DNA from 2 places in the Stenotrophomonas sp. YJH_SMC_48-3 genome. Region 1 is predicted to be linked to the other one. Evidence: predicted binding sites of a transcription regulator. Region 1 holds the regulator's gene; the other holds the start of a gene.

Region 1 (6,159 bases):
GGAAGTGTTCGTGCGGGTCATCGAGACCGGCGGCTTCTCCGCCGCCGCGCGCACGCTCGACATGACGCCGTCTGCGGTGAGCAAGCTCGTGGCACGATTGGAGCAGCGGCTGGGCACGCGATTGCTGCAGCGATCCACCCGCCAACTGCAGCTGACCCCGGAAGGCTGCGCGTTCTACGAGCGGGGCCTGCGGGTGCTGGCCGATCTGGAAGAAGCAGAGCGCTGCGCCAGTGCCCATGCCGAACCGCGTGGACGCCTGCGGGTCAACTCCAACGTGCCGTTCGGCCAGCATTTCCTGTTGCCGCTGCTGCCGGCGTTCCTGGCGCGCAACCCGCAGGTGGGGGTGGACCTGACCCTCAATGATGAAGTGATCGACCTTCTGGAGCAGCGCACCGACGTTGCGGTAAGGGCTGGTCCGCTGAAGAGCTCCAGCCTGGTGGCGCGACGGCTGGGCGCGACGCGGATGATGATCGTGGCCGCGCCGGCGTACCTGCAGCGGCACGGGATGCCGCGCAACGCCGACGAACTGCAGTCGCACAACCGGCTGGACATCGGCCACGCGCGTGCGATGCAGGGCTGGCCGCTGCTGCAGGAGGGGCGAGAGCGGATGGTGCTGCCCAGCGGCAACGCCCGTGCCAGCAACGGCGATGCACTGCGCCAGCTGGTGCTGGGTGGTCTGGGCATGGCCCGCCTGGCCGCGTTCCAGGTGCAGGACGACGTCGCCGCCGGGCGCCTGCTGCCGGTGCTGGAAGAGGCCAATCCGGGTGACCTGGAAGAAGTACACGCAGTGTTCCTGGGGCAGGGCGGTTACCTGCCGCTGCGGGTACGCGCGTTCCTCGATTTCCTGGTGGAACAGGTCGATCTGACGCAGCCACGGGGGTAGGGCCGGCCGCTGGCCGGCAACCTCACGATCTTCGCCCACCCGTGTTGGGTTGCCGGCCAGCGGCCGGCACTACCGCGCGGAAGCCGGGCCTATGCCCGGCTCGGGCGGCGTTACACCTGCAGCAGCTTGCGCGCGGCGGCGCGCGCTTCCTTGCTCACTTCCACGCCACCCAGCATGCGCGCCAGCTCTTCTTCGCGCGCCTTGCTGTCCAGCTTTTCCACGGCGCTCTGGGTCATGCCTTCCACCGGCGCCTTGCTGACCCGGTAATGGGCATGGCCCTTGGAGGCGACCTGCGGCAGATGGGTCACGCACAGCACCTGGCGCTTCTCGCCCAGTGCGCGCAGCTTCTGGCCGACGATGTCGGCCACCGCGCCGCCGATGCCTGAATCCACTTCGTCGAACACCATCGTCGGCACCGCGTCCAGATCCAGCGCGGCCACTTCAATGGCCAGCGAGATGCGTGACAGTTCACCGCCCGAGGCCACCTTGCGCAGGGCGCGCGGCGGCTGGCCGGCGTTGGCGGCGACCAGGAACTCCACGCGTTCGGCGCCCTGTGGGTCGGGCTTGCCGGCGTCCTGGGGTTCCAGCTCGATCAGGAACTGGCCGCCGCCCATGCCCAGCTCGGCGATGATGCCGGTGGTGGTGGCCGACAGTTCGGCGGCGGCGCTGCGGCGGCTGGCGGACAGCACTTCAGCCTGCACGCGCCAGGCGGCGGCGGCCTTGTCGATCTCGCCGGCCAGGCGCTGCAGGCGCTCGTCGGCGCCGCGCAGTTGCTCCACTTCGGCATGCATGCGCTCGCGTTGCGCGCCCAGCTCGTCCATCGGCACGCGGTGCTTGCGGGCCAGGTCGTGCAGGCGGCCGAGGCGGCGCTCGTTCTCCTCGAACTGTTCCGGGTCGGCATCCAGATCGTCGTGCACGCGGTCAAGCAGCGACAGGGCTTCGTGCAGCTGGATCGAGGCATTCTCGATCAGGCCGTCCACCTCGCCCAGCCGTGGGTCGTGTTCGATCAGGCGCGACAGCTCGTGGCGCACCTGCTGCAACAGGTCCAGCGCGGAGCTGCCGTCGTCACCGTTGAGCTGGTTGCTGGCCGCCTGGCAGGCACTCAGCAGGGCGCTGGCGTGGGCCTGGCGACGGTGGCTGGCGCCGAGTGCCGCGATCGATTCCGGCTCAAGGTCTTCCCGGTCCAGTTCGCGCAGCTGGTGCTCGAGGAAGCCGATCCGGTCACTGACGTCGCCCTGTTGCGACAGCGCCAGCGATTCATCGACCAGTGCCTGCCAGGCCGCGGCGGCGCGCCGTACCTGGCGGCGTTCGTTCTCGTTGCCGGCATAGGCATCCAGCAGCGCCAGCTGCGACGGGCGCGTCAGCAGGGCCTGCTGTTCGTGCTGGCCGTGGATCTCCACCAGCAACGAGGCCAGGTCGCCCAGCTGGGCCAGGGTCACCGGGCGGCCGTTGATCCAGGCCCGGGAACCGCCGTCGGCGCGGATCACGCGGCGCAGCTGGCATTGGTCCTCGTCGTCCAGCTCGTTGTCGGCCAGCCACTGGCGCGCAGCCTGAAGCTGGTCCAGCACGAACTCTGCGGAAAGCTCGGCGCGGGCGGCGCCATGGCGGACCACGCCGCTGTCGGCGCGCAGGCCGGACAGGAAGCCCAGCGCGTCGACCATCAGCGACTTGCCGGCGCCGGTCTCGCCTGAAACCACGGTCATGCCTGGCCCGAACTCCAGTTCGGTAGCGCGGACGACGGCGAAATCCTTGATCGAAAGATGTCTGAGCATGGGTAAGGGGGTATCAGCAGCCGCGCAACGCTAGCACGCGGGCGCGGGAGGTCCAATGACTTGCCAAGGTGATGCGCCGCCATTATCTAGTGTCCGTGTCTCACAGGTTGATTCCATGCACGGTTCTCCCGACCAGCTTGCCCCGCGTGCGCGCCATCTGCTGCGCACGCTGATCGCGCGTTATATCCAGGACGGTGAGCCGGTGGGCTCGCAGACGCTGGCACGCGTGGCCGGGCTGGAGGTCAGCCCGGCCACCATCCGCAACATCCTCGGCGACCTGGAGGACCTGGGCCTGCTGGCCTCGCCGCATACCTCGGCCGGGCGGGTACCGACCGCGCACGGCTACCGGGTATTCGTCGACAGCCTGCTGCAGATGCAGCCGCCGGGCGAGGGCGAGCTGGCCCGGCTGCGCCAGGAGCTGGCCGGCGGTGGCAGCACCCAGGCCCTGCTCGGCAGCGCTTCGGAACTGTTGTCGGCGATGAGCCACTTCGTCGGCGTGGTCAGCGCCCCGCGGCGGGAGCAGTTCGCCTTCCGCCAGATCGATTTCGTGGCGCTGGACGGACGGCGGGTGCTGGCGATCCTGGTGTTCGCCGACAACGAGGTACAGAACCGGGTCATTGAGACCCGCCAGGAGTTTGCGCCGGGGCAGCTGGAGCAGGTCGCCAACTACCTCAATGCGCATTTCGCCGGCCTGCCGCTGGCCGAGATCCGCACCCGCCTGCTGCTGGAACTGCGCGATGCCCGGTCCGAACTGGAACAGCTGCTGGCGCACAGCATCGAACTGGCCGAACAGGCCCTGCAGCCGCCGGCCGACGACATGCTGGTGGCCGGCCAGACCCGGCTGATGGGGGTGCAGGACCTGTCTGACCTGGAGCGCCTGCGCGAACTGTTCGAGCTGTTCTCCAGCAAGCGCGAGATCCTGCAGCTGCTGGAGCGGACCATCCAGGCGCCGGGCGTGCGCATCTTCATCGGCGAGGAGACCGGGATGATGCCGCTGCAGGGCGTCTCGCTGGTCACCGCCCCGTACACCGCCAACGGCCAGGTGCTGGGCGTGCTGGGCGTGATCGGTCCCAAGCGGATGGCCTACGACCGCGTGATCCCGCTGGTCCAGGCCACGGCCGATGTGCTCGGCGCGGCCTTTTCACCGGCCTCGCGCACGCCGGGAACATCCGACGCTTGAAACGCAGCATCCCGCCCACACTAGGGTGGTTGGAGGCGGAGTTTGACCGCCAGGGACCCAGACATGAACCACGAACAGCCAGATACCGAATCCCAGCAGAGTGCCGCCGATGCGGCCGCCACCGCCGGCGTCAACGACGAAGTCGAGCGCCTGCGCGCCGAAATCGAACAGGTCAAGGCCGATGCCCTGCGTGAGCGCGCCGACCTGGAGAACCAGCGCAAGCGCGTTGCCCGTGACATCGAACAGGCCCGCAAGTTCGCCAACGAGAAGCTGCTGGGCGATCTGCTCCCCGTGTTCGACAGCCTGGACGCCGGCCTGAAGGCCGCCGGCGACGACCCGCACCCGCTGCGCGAAGGCCTGGAGCTGACCTACAAGCAGCTGCTCAAGGTCGCTGCCGACAACGGCCTGGTCCTGCTGGACCCGATCGGCCAGCCGTTCAACCCGGAACACCACCAGGCGATCAGTCAGGCGCCGACCCCGGGCGCCGCCCCGGGCAGCGTGGTGACCGTGTTCCAGAAGGGCTACCTGCTCAACGAGCGCCTGCTGCGGCCGGCGCTGGTGGTGGTGGCCGCCGAGTGATCCCGCAGGGCCGGGGCGGCGGACAGACCCGCCACCCGACCCGACGCTGAACGCGGCGAATCATCGGAAACACAGCGTTCGGAGGATGGCTTGAATGTTCCACGGGCCTCCCCCACATCGTATTCATCCACCGGCCGAACGGCCGGACTGACCCCAACAAGCATCCTCAGGAGTCTCCCCCATGGGCAAGATCATTGGTATCGACCTCGGCACCACCAACTCGTGCGTGGCGATCATGGACGGCGGCAAGGCCCGCGTCATCGAGAATTCGGAAGGCGATCGCACCACCCCGTCGATCGTCGCCTACACCAAGGACGGCGAAGTCCTGGTCGGTGCCTCGGCCAAGCGCCAGGCCGTGACCAACCCGAAGAACACCTTCTACGCGGTGAAGCGCCTGATCGGCCGCAAGTTCACCGACGGTGAGGTGCAGAAGGACATCGCCCACGTCCCGTACAGCATCCTGGCCCATGACAATGGCGACGCCTGGGTGGCCACCAGCGACGGCAAGAAGATGGCCCCGCAGGAAATCTCGGCCAAGGTGCTGGAGAAGATGAAGAAGACCGCCGAGGACTTCCTCGGTGAGAAGGTCACCGAAGCGGTCATCACCGTGCCGGCCTACTTCAACGACAGCCAGCGCCAGGCGACCAAGGACGCCGGTCGCATCGCCGGCCTGGACGTCAAGCGCATCATCAACGAGCCGACCGCGGCCGCGCTGGCCTACGGCCTGGACAAGGGCGACAACAAGGATCGCAAGATCGTGGTGTACGACCTGGGCGGCGGCACCTTCGACGTCTCGGTGATCGAGATCGCCAACGTCGACGGTGAAAAGCAGTTCGAAGTGCTGGCCACCAACGGCGACACCTTCCTGGGCGGCGAAGACTTCGACAACCGCGTCATCGAGTACCTGGTTGAAGAGTTCAACAAGGACCAGGGCATCGACCTGCGCAAGGATCCGCTGGCCCTGCAGCGCCTGAAGGACGCTGCCGAGCGCGCCAAGATCGAGCTGTCCAGCGCCCAGCAGACCGAAGTGAACCTGCCGTACGTCACTGCCGACGCGTCGGGTCCGAAGCACCTGAACATCAAGCTGACCCGCGCCAAGCTGGAAGCGCTGGTGGACGACCTGATCAGGAAGTCGATCGAGCCGTGCCGCGTCGCCCTGAACGATGCCGGCCTGCGTTCGAGCGACATCAGCGAAGTGATCCTGGTCGGCGGCCAGACCCGCATGCCGAAGGTGCAGCAGGCCGTGACCGAGTTCTTCGGCAAGGAACCGCGCAAGGACGTCAACCCGGACGAGGCCGTGGCACTGGGTGCGGCGATCCAGGGCGGCGTGCTGGGCGGCGACGTCAAGGACGTGCTGCTGCTGGACGTGACCCCGTTGTCGCTGGGCATCGAGACCATGGGTGGCGTGTTCACCAAGATCATCGAGAAGAACACCACCATCCCGACCAAGGCCTCGCAGGTGTTCTCCACCGCCGAGGACAACCAGTCGGCCGTGACCGTGCACGTGCTGCAGGGTGAGCGCGAACAGGCCCGCTTCAACAAGTCGCTGGCCAAGTTCGACCTGTCCGGCATCGAGCCGGCCCCGCGCGGTCTGCCGCAGGTGGAAGTGTCCTTCGACATCGACGCCAACGGCATCCTGCATGTGTCGGCCAAGGACAAGAAGACCAACAAGGAACAGAAGGTCGAGATCAAGGCCGGTTCGGGCCTGTCCGAGGAGGAGATCGCGCGCATGGTCGCCGACGCGG
Region 2 (6,159 bases), on a different contig from region 1:
GCACGCCGGCGCTGCCTTCCAGCTTCAGCGAGGTGCGGTCGCGATACAGGTAATAGCCGGGCGCTGGGCTGAAGCGCAGCAGCAGCGTGTTGCCGTCGCTGGCGATGGCATCGAAGCCGAACGCCTGTTCCGACGGCAGCGGCAGGGCCTGGCTGTTGTTGGCCGCGCCCGGCAGGCGCAGGCCACCGCTGTTGCCGGCACCGGCCAGCGGGTTATTGAACGGGCTGGCCGCACCGGCACGCGCGGCAGGCACCGCCGCCGCCGCACCGGCGCCCGGCAGGGTGACCTGCACCACGCGCTTCTGCGGCGGGTAGCAGACACCGGCATCGGCGCAGCCCTGATAACGCACTTCCAGGCTGATGGTGCCGGCAGCGTCGGTCGGCGTGCCGGGCAGGGTGGCCAGCAGGCGCTCGCGATAGGTCTCGACCTCGCCGAAGAAATCGTCGTGGTGCTTGTCGCCCTTGGGCATCTGCAGCGCGCCGGCATTGAACGCCGGATCAGCCTTGACGCTGGTGCGGTGGCGATACAGGTAATAGCCTGGCGCGATCTTGAACTGCAGCTGCACCTGGCCACGTTCGGGGGCAGTGGCGGTCAATGCGAACGCCTGGTCCACCGGCAGCAGGTCTTTCTCATCCAGGGCGAAGGCGGGCAGCGAAAGGCACAACAGGGCGCACAAGGCAGCGCCACGCGCAAACAGAGTCTTCAATCAGTGTCCTCCCGGGTCTGTGCCCGGATCCAATCCAGATACGCCGGCAGGCCGGCCCGGGTTTCGACCGCGATGCACTCCGGGAGTTCATACGGATGCAGTTCGACGATCCGGGCGATTGCGTCATCGACGCGGCTCGCGGTGGTTTTCACCAGCAGCTGCAGCTCGGCGTCGGTGGTCACCTCGCCCTGCCAGCGGTAGGTCGACTGCGCGCCATCGAGGCGGGTCACGCACGCGGCCAGGCGCTCGCCGACCAGCGCGTGCGCGATGCGCTCGGCACTGGCCCGGTCCGGGCAGGTGGTCAACAGCAGCAGGACGGGATCGACGGTCGACATGACCATCGAGTATAGGGCCGCCACCGGGCCAGGGCCCGGCGGCGGCCGTGGACCGCTGCGTTGCGCGGTCAGTTGGCCAGCTGGCAGGTGGCCGGCTTGGCCGAGGTGAACAGGGCCGGGGTGGCCCACTCGGGGTGGTCGATGAACGGGTTGCGGTTGCCCTGGAAGCTGTAGACCACGTCATTGCGCGCACGCTCGGCATCATCCGGCGGGTCGGACAGGTGCCAGTCGATCAGGGTCGACAGCAGGCCCATGTAGGCCGGTGAGCTGCTGGTCTTGACGATCTTGCTGCGGTCGTCGGTCAGCTCCAGGTCCGGCTCGGACTGGCCGGTCGCCGCATCCTTGCCGCCCTCGTAGCGGATCGCCATGTACATCACCGCACGCGCCATGTCGCCCTTGCGCTTGCCCCACACCTCGAAGGTGCCGGTGTTGCCGTCCGGCGTGCGCACCCAGTTGGAGTTGCCCGGATAGCCACCGCTGCCGCCACCCTGGCCGTTGTTGGCCTCGGTGGCGCGCTCGCCGCAGCTGGCGTCGCACTTGCCGAACGGCTTGTTGCCACGATCGGCGTTCCACTGCGCGTCGGTCAGGTACAGCATGTGGGTGTCGGTATACGGGGCGTACGGCAGGCCCTTGTCGCCGGTGGTGGTGGCAAAGCCCAGCGAGTTCGGCCAGGTGTGCTCGCGGTTGTAGGTCAGGCCGCTGCCGGTGCCCGCACGATCACTGACCTTGGCGTAGCTGCGGTTGCGGTAGGCATCGAGGATGCGGTTCGGGTTGTTCGGATCCTCGTCGGCGATTTCCAGGATGGTCCAGGTATTGGTGCCCGAGCCGCTGTACGGGTAGGCGGTATGGCCCTTGATGGTGGCGTGCAGCGAGCAGCGCAGCTGGCTGGGGCTGCTGGTGTTGACCCTGGAGTAGTAGCCGGCCGGCACGCCCGGGTTGCCCGGGTCCGGATTGCCGCCGGTGCTGGCCACGGTGAAGGCGATGCGGCTGTCGGCGGCCGGGTGTGCGCCCTGCAGGTCGGTGATGCGCGCGGCGCGGATGTCGAAGCGGCAGGCTTCACCGGCCACCAGCGCGGTGTTGGTGGACAGCTTCACGCTGCGGCCGCTGGCCGGGAAGGTCAGCGGCACGCTGCCGGAGGTGCCGCAGCTCAGCGCGAACGCGCCGCTGGCCAGGTTCACGGTTTCGCTGAACACCACTTCCAGATCGGCCGCAGCCGGGAAGGTGCTGCTGCCCTGCGCCGGGGTGGTGGTGGACACCGACGGCGGCGTGTTCGGGCCTGGCGTGCCACCGCCGCTGAAAGTCTGGCCGTTGTTGCAGCTGCCGAAGGTCTGGCCGGCCGATTCGGCCCAGGTGAAGTGGGTGTACTGGCTGCCGCTGCCGGTCAGCTGCAACGAGGTGCCCGGCGCGGTGCTGTTGGTCTCGGCTACCGGGATGTTCTGGCTGGTCATGCCGGCGGCAGGGCCACCGGAGGCGGTGATGGCGCCCTCATAGCTGAGGAACTGGACCACTTTGCCACTGGCATCGACCAGGGCGATGCCGTCGGTCGGGCCGTTCTGGATCCCGTTGGTCGGGTAACTGACCACGGCGATGGTGGCGCTGCCGCAGCCGGCGGCGGTGCCGGCCGGGACCGGGTTGTTGGCATAGACGGTGGCGGCGGACGGATTGCTGCCGTTGTAGAGGTACAGGCGGTAGCCGGACAGGTCCTCACCGGCAGTGGCTACGACCTCGATCGCTTCGCCGACGTCACCGGCGGCGGTGCTGTCGTCGTAGTGCAGTTCGTTGATGAAGACCTCGGCCTGGGCCGGCGCAGCGGCCAGCGCCAGCAGGCAGGCAGCGGCAAGCGGGGACAGCAATCGCATCGACTCCTCCTTGTGATTGGGAATGCCGGACCGAGCCTAAGGCCGATCCAGTGACACTTTGTCGTAAATGAACGTCAGATGTCTGACAGTGCGACGCTTGTCACCGAAATTGATCTGGACCGAAGCCCTGGCCGAGGCGCGCGGGTGGAAAAATTTTTTTCATTCCGCCCTTGAAAGGGGGCGGCGGGGCTCCATCTCTGCCCTGCTCCCGACGTTGTCGGGTTTCTTCACGTGCGGTTCTGGCACTCGCCTGGGGCGAGTGCTAACATCGCCGGACTTTTTTAGACCAATCAATCACTTAAGAGGTCTCCTATGAGCATCAAGCCGCTGCACGACCGCGTTGTGGTCAAGCCGATCGAAGCCGACGAAATCTCCGCCGGTGGCATCGTCATCCCCGACTCGGCCAAGGAAAAGTCCACCAAGGGTGAGGTCGTGGCCGTCGGCCCGGGCAAGCCGCTGGACAACGGCAACGTGCGCGCGCCGTCGCTGAAGGTCGGCGACAAGGTCATCTACGGCCAGTACGCCGGCAGCTCGTACAAGAGCGAAGGCGTCGAGTACAAGGTCCTGCGCGAAGACGACGTGCTCGCCGTCATCGGCTGAGCCCCGGCGCGACCTGTTCCATCCCCTGATTCCAACACCCAGCCGCCGGGCATGGCCCGGCGCTACCAGATGAGGTAACTGCACATGGCTGCCAAGGATATCCGTTTCGGTGAAGATGCCCGTTCGCGCATGGTGCGCGGCGTGAACGTTCTCGCCAATGCCGTCAAGGCCACCCTGGGCCCGAAGGGCCGCAACGTCGTGCTGGAAAAGAGCTTCGGCGCCCCGACCATCACCAAGGACGGCGTCTCCGTCGCCAAGGAAATCGAACTGGCTGACAAGTTCGAGAACATGGGCGCGCAGATGGTGAAGGAAGTTGCTTCGCGCACCAACGACGATGCCGGCGACGGCACCACCACCGCCACCGTGCTGGCCCAGGCCCTGATCCGCGAAGGCGCCAAGGCCGTGGCCGCCGGCATGAACCCGATGGACCTCAAGCGCGGTATCGACAAGGCCGTTTCGGCTGCCGTCGCCGAGCTGAAGAACATCTCCAAGCCGACCGCCGACGACAAGGCGATTGCCCAGGTCGGTACCATCTCGGCCAACTCGGACGAGTCGATCGGCCAGATCATCGCTGACGCGATGAAGGAAGTCGGCAAGGAAGGCGTCATCACCGTTGAAGAAGGCTCGGGCCTGGACAACGAGCTGGACGTGGTCAAGGGCATGCAGTTCGACCGCGGCTACCTGTCGCCGTACTTCATCAACAACCAGCAGTCGCAGACCGCTGACCTGGATGATCCGTTCATCCTGCTGCACGACAAGAAGATCTCCAACGTCCGTGACCTGCTGCCGGTGCTGGAAGGCGTCGCCAAGGCCGGCAAGCCGCTGCTGATCGTCGCTGAAGAAGTCGAAGGCGAAGCGCTGGCGACCCTGGTGGTCAACACCATCCGTGGCATCGTCAAGGTCGTGGCCGTCAAGGCCCCGGGCTTCGGCGACCGTCGCAAGGCGATGCTGGAAGACATGGCCGTGCTGACCGGCGGCACCGTGATCTCCGAAGAAGTCGGCCTGTCGCTGGAAAAGGCCACCATCAAGGACCTGGGCCGCGCCAAGAAGGTGCAGGTCTCCAAGGAGAACACCACCATCATCGACGGCGTCGGCGACAAGGCCAACGTTGATGCACGCGTGGCGCAGATCAAGACCCAGATCCAGGACACCTCCTCCGATTACGACCGCGAGAAGCTGCAGGAACGCGTGGCCAAGCTGGCCGGCGGTGTTGCCGTGATCAAGGTCGGCGCCTCGACCGAAATCGAGATGAAGGAAAAGAAGGACCGCGTCGACGACGCCCTGCACGCCACCCGTGCAGCCGTTGAAGAAGGCGTGGTCCCGGGCGGCGGCGTTGCCCTGGTCCGCGCGATCACCGCGCTGGCCGGCCTGAAGGGTGCCAACGAAGACCAGAACCACGGCATCCAGATCGCCCTGCGTGCGATGGAAGCCCCGCTGCGCGAGATCGTGGCCAACGCTGGCGACGAGCCGTCGGTCATCATCAACAAGGTCAAGGAGGGCACCGGCAGCTTCGGCTACAACGCGGCCACCGGCGAGTTCGGCGACATGCTGCAGTTCGGCATCCTGGACCCGACCAAGGTGACCCGTTCGGCGCTGCAGAACGCGGCCTCGATCGCCGGCCTGATGATCACCACCGAAGCCATGGTGGCCGAAGCTCCGAAGAAGGACGAGCCGGCCATGGGCGGCGCCGGTGGCATGGGCGGCATGGGTGGCATGGGCGGCATGGACTTCTAAGTCCCCGCTGTCACCCTGCAATGAAAAACCCCGCCGGAAGGCGGGGTTTTTTTGTGGCCGGTCGGAATCAAAGTAGATCCACGCCATGCGTGGATGCCGCTCCCAGGCGGGGATCTACGCGCGGCCCTCGCGCCGCTGCAGCCACAGGTGGGCCACCAGCAGGGCCAGCGCGCCTCCCGCGATCATGCCCTGCACCCACGGCAGCTCCGTGATCGGCGCAAGCAGCAGGCCCGCCGCCATGCCGATCAGACTGGCGCCAGCTCCCACCCGCTGACGTCGCTGCCGATGTGCCGCCTGGCGATGGCGTGCAGCGATGCACAGACGTCGTGCACCCGGCTTCAACACCGCTTCGGCAATGGCATCGATCTCTGGGCGATTCATCCTGTCTCCTGCATTGCATCCGTGTCTGCATGCTGCACGACTGCGGGACCTGTGTGCAACGGTAACGCTTCGATCATCTGACAAACGCCTTCGCCGCGCCGTACTCCCACTGCCACGGCACGCCGGTGTCGCCCAGCACGAACGCCACCAAGGCCGGGAAGGCCGCCTCTGCCCGCACATCGTTGCCCAGGATCACCACGCAGCGCTGGTGCTGCTCCATGCATACCAGCGTATTGCCCACCGTATCGTCGTGGCCGCCCTTGTAGAAGCCTGCGCCCTGCGGGCCGAGAAACGTCACCACGCCCAGGCCAGCCGCCAGGTCCTTGCGCTGCTGCGCCTTCGGCAGCTCCGGCTGCAGGGTGGGGAACTGGCTGGCGGTGGTGATCTGCAGCTGCGGCCGCACCAGCTCCCTGCGCATCGCCGCTGACAATCCATCGCCGCGCACGTAGCCAGCGGCGAAACGGGCCATATCGGCGATGGTGGTATCCATCGAACCAGCCGCACGCACGCGGCTGCGTTCATCGTGCGGCTCTGTATTGCCTTC

Evidence for each region. The regulator HrcA, encoded in region 1, represses chaperone genes, less so after heat shock. The targets are predictions, from matches to a motif close to TTNGCACTCNNNNNNNNNGAGTGCNAA.
Region 2: a site for HrcA is predicted at 3,140-3,166, ahead of AC5P65_RS01850 (co-chaperone GroES). Genes of this name have one in related genera too.

The regions. Positions count from the first base shown of each region.
Region 1 covers NZ_JCAFSQ010000007.1:77,550-83,708, reverse strand. The annotation lists gene AC5P65_RS12495 (LysR family transcriptional regulator) at 1-883, shown strand, start outside; gene recN (DNA repair protein RecN) at 994-2,655, opposite strand; gene hrcA (heat-inducible transcriptional repressor HrcA) at 2,771-3,835, shown strand; gene grpE (nucleotide exchange factor GrpE) at 3,899-4,414, shown strand; gene dnaK (molecular chaperone DnaK) at 4,596-6,159, shown strand, end outside.
Region 2 covers NZ_JCAFSQ010000001.1:401,638-407,796, forward strand. The annotation lists gene AC5P65_RS01835 (protein-disulfide reductase DsbD family protein) at 1-706, opposite strand, end outside; gene cutA (divalent-cation tolerance protein CutA) at 703-1,041, opposite strand; gene AC5P65_RS01845 (endonuclease) at 1,110-2,900, opposite strand; gene AC5P65_RS01850 (co-chaperone GroES) at 3,213-3,500, shown strand; gene groL (chaperonin GroEL) at 3,585-5,234, shown strand; gene AC5P65_RS01860 (hypothetical protein) at 5,349-5,615, opposite strand; gene AC5P65_RS01865 (serine hydrolase domain-containing protein) at 5,689-6,159, opposite strand, start outside.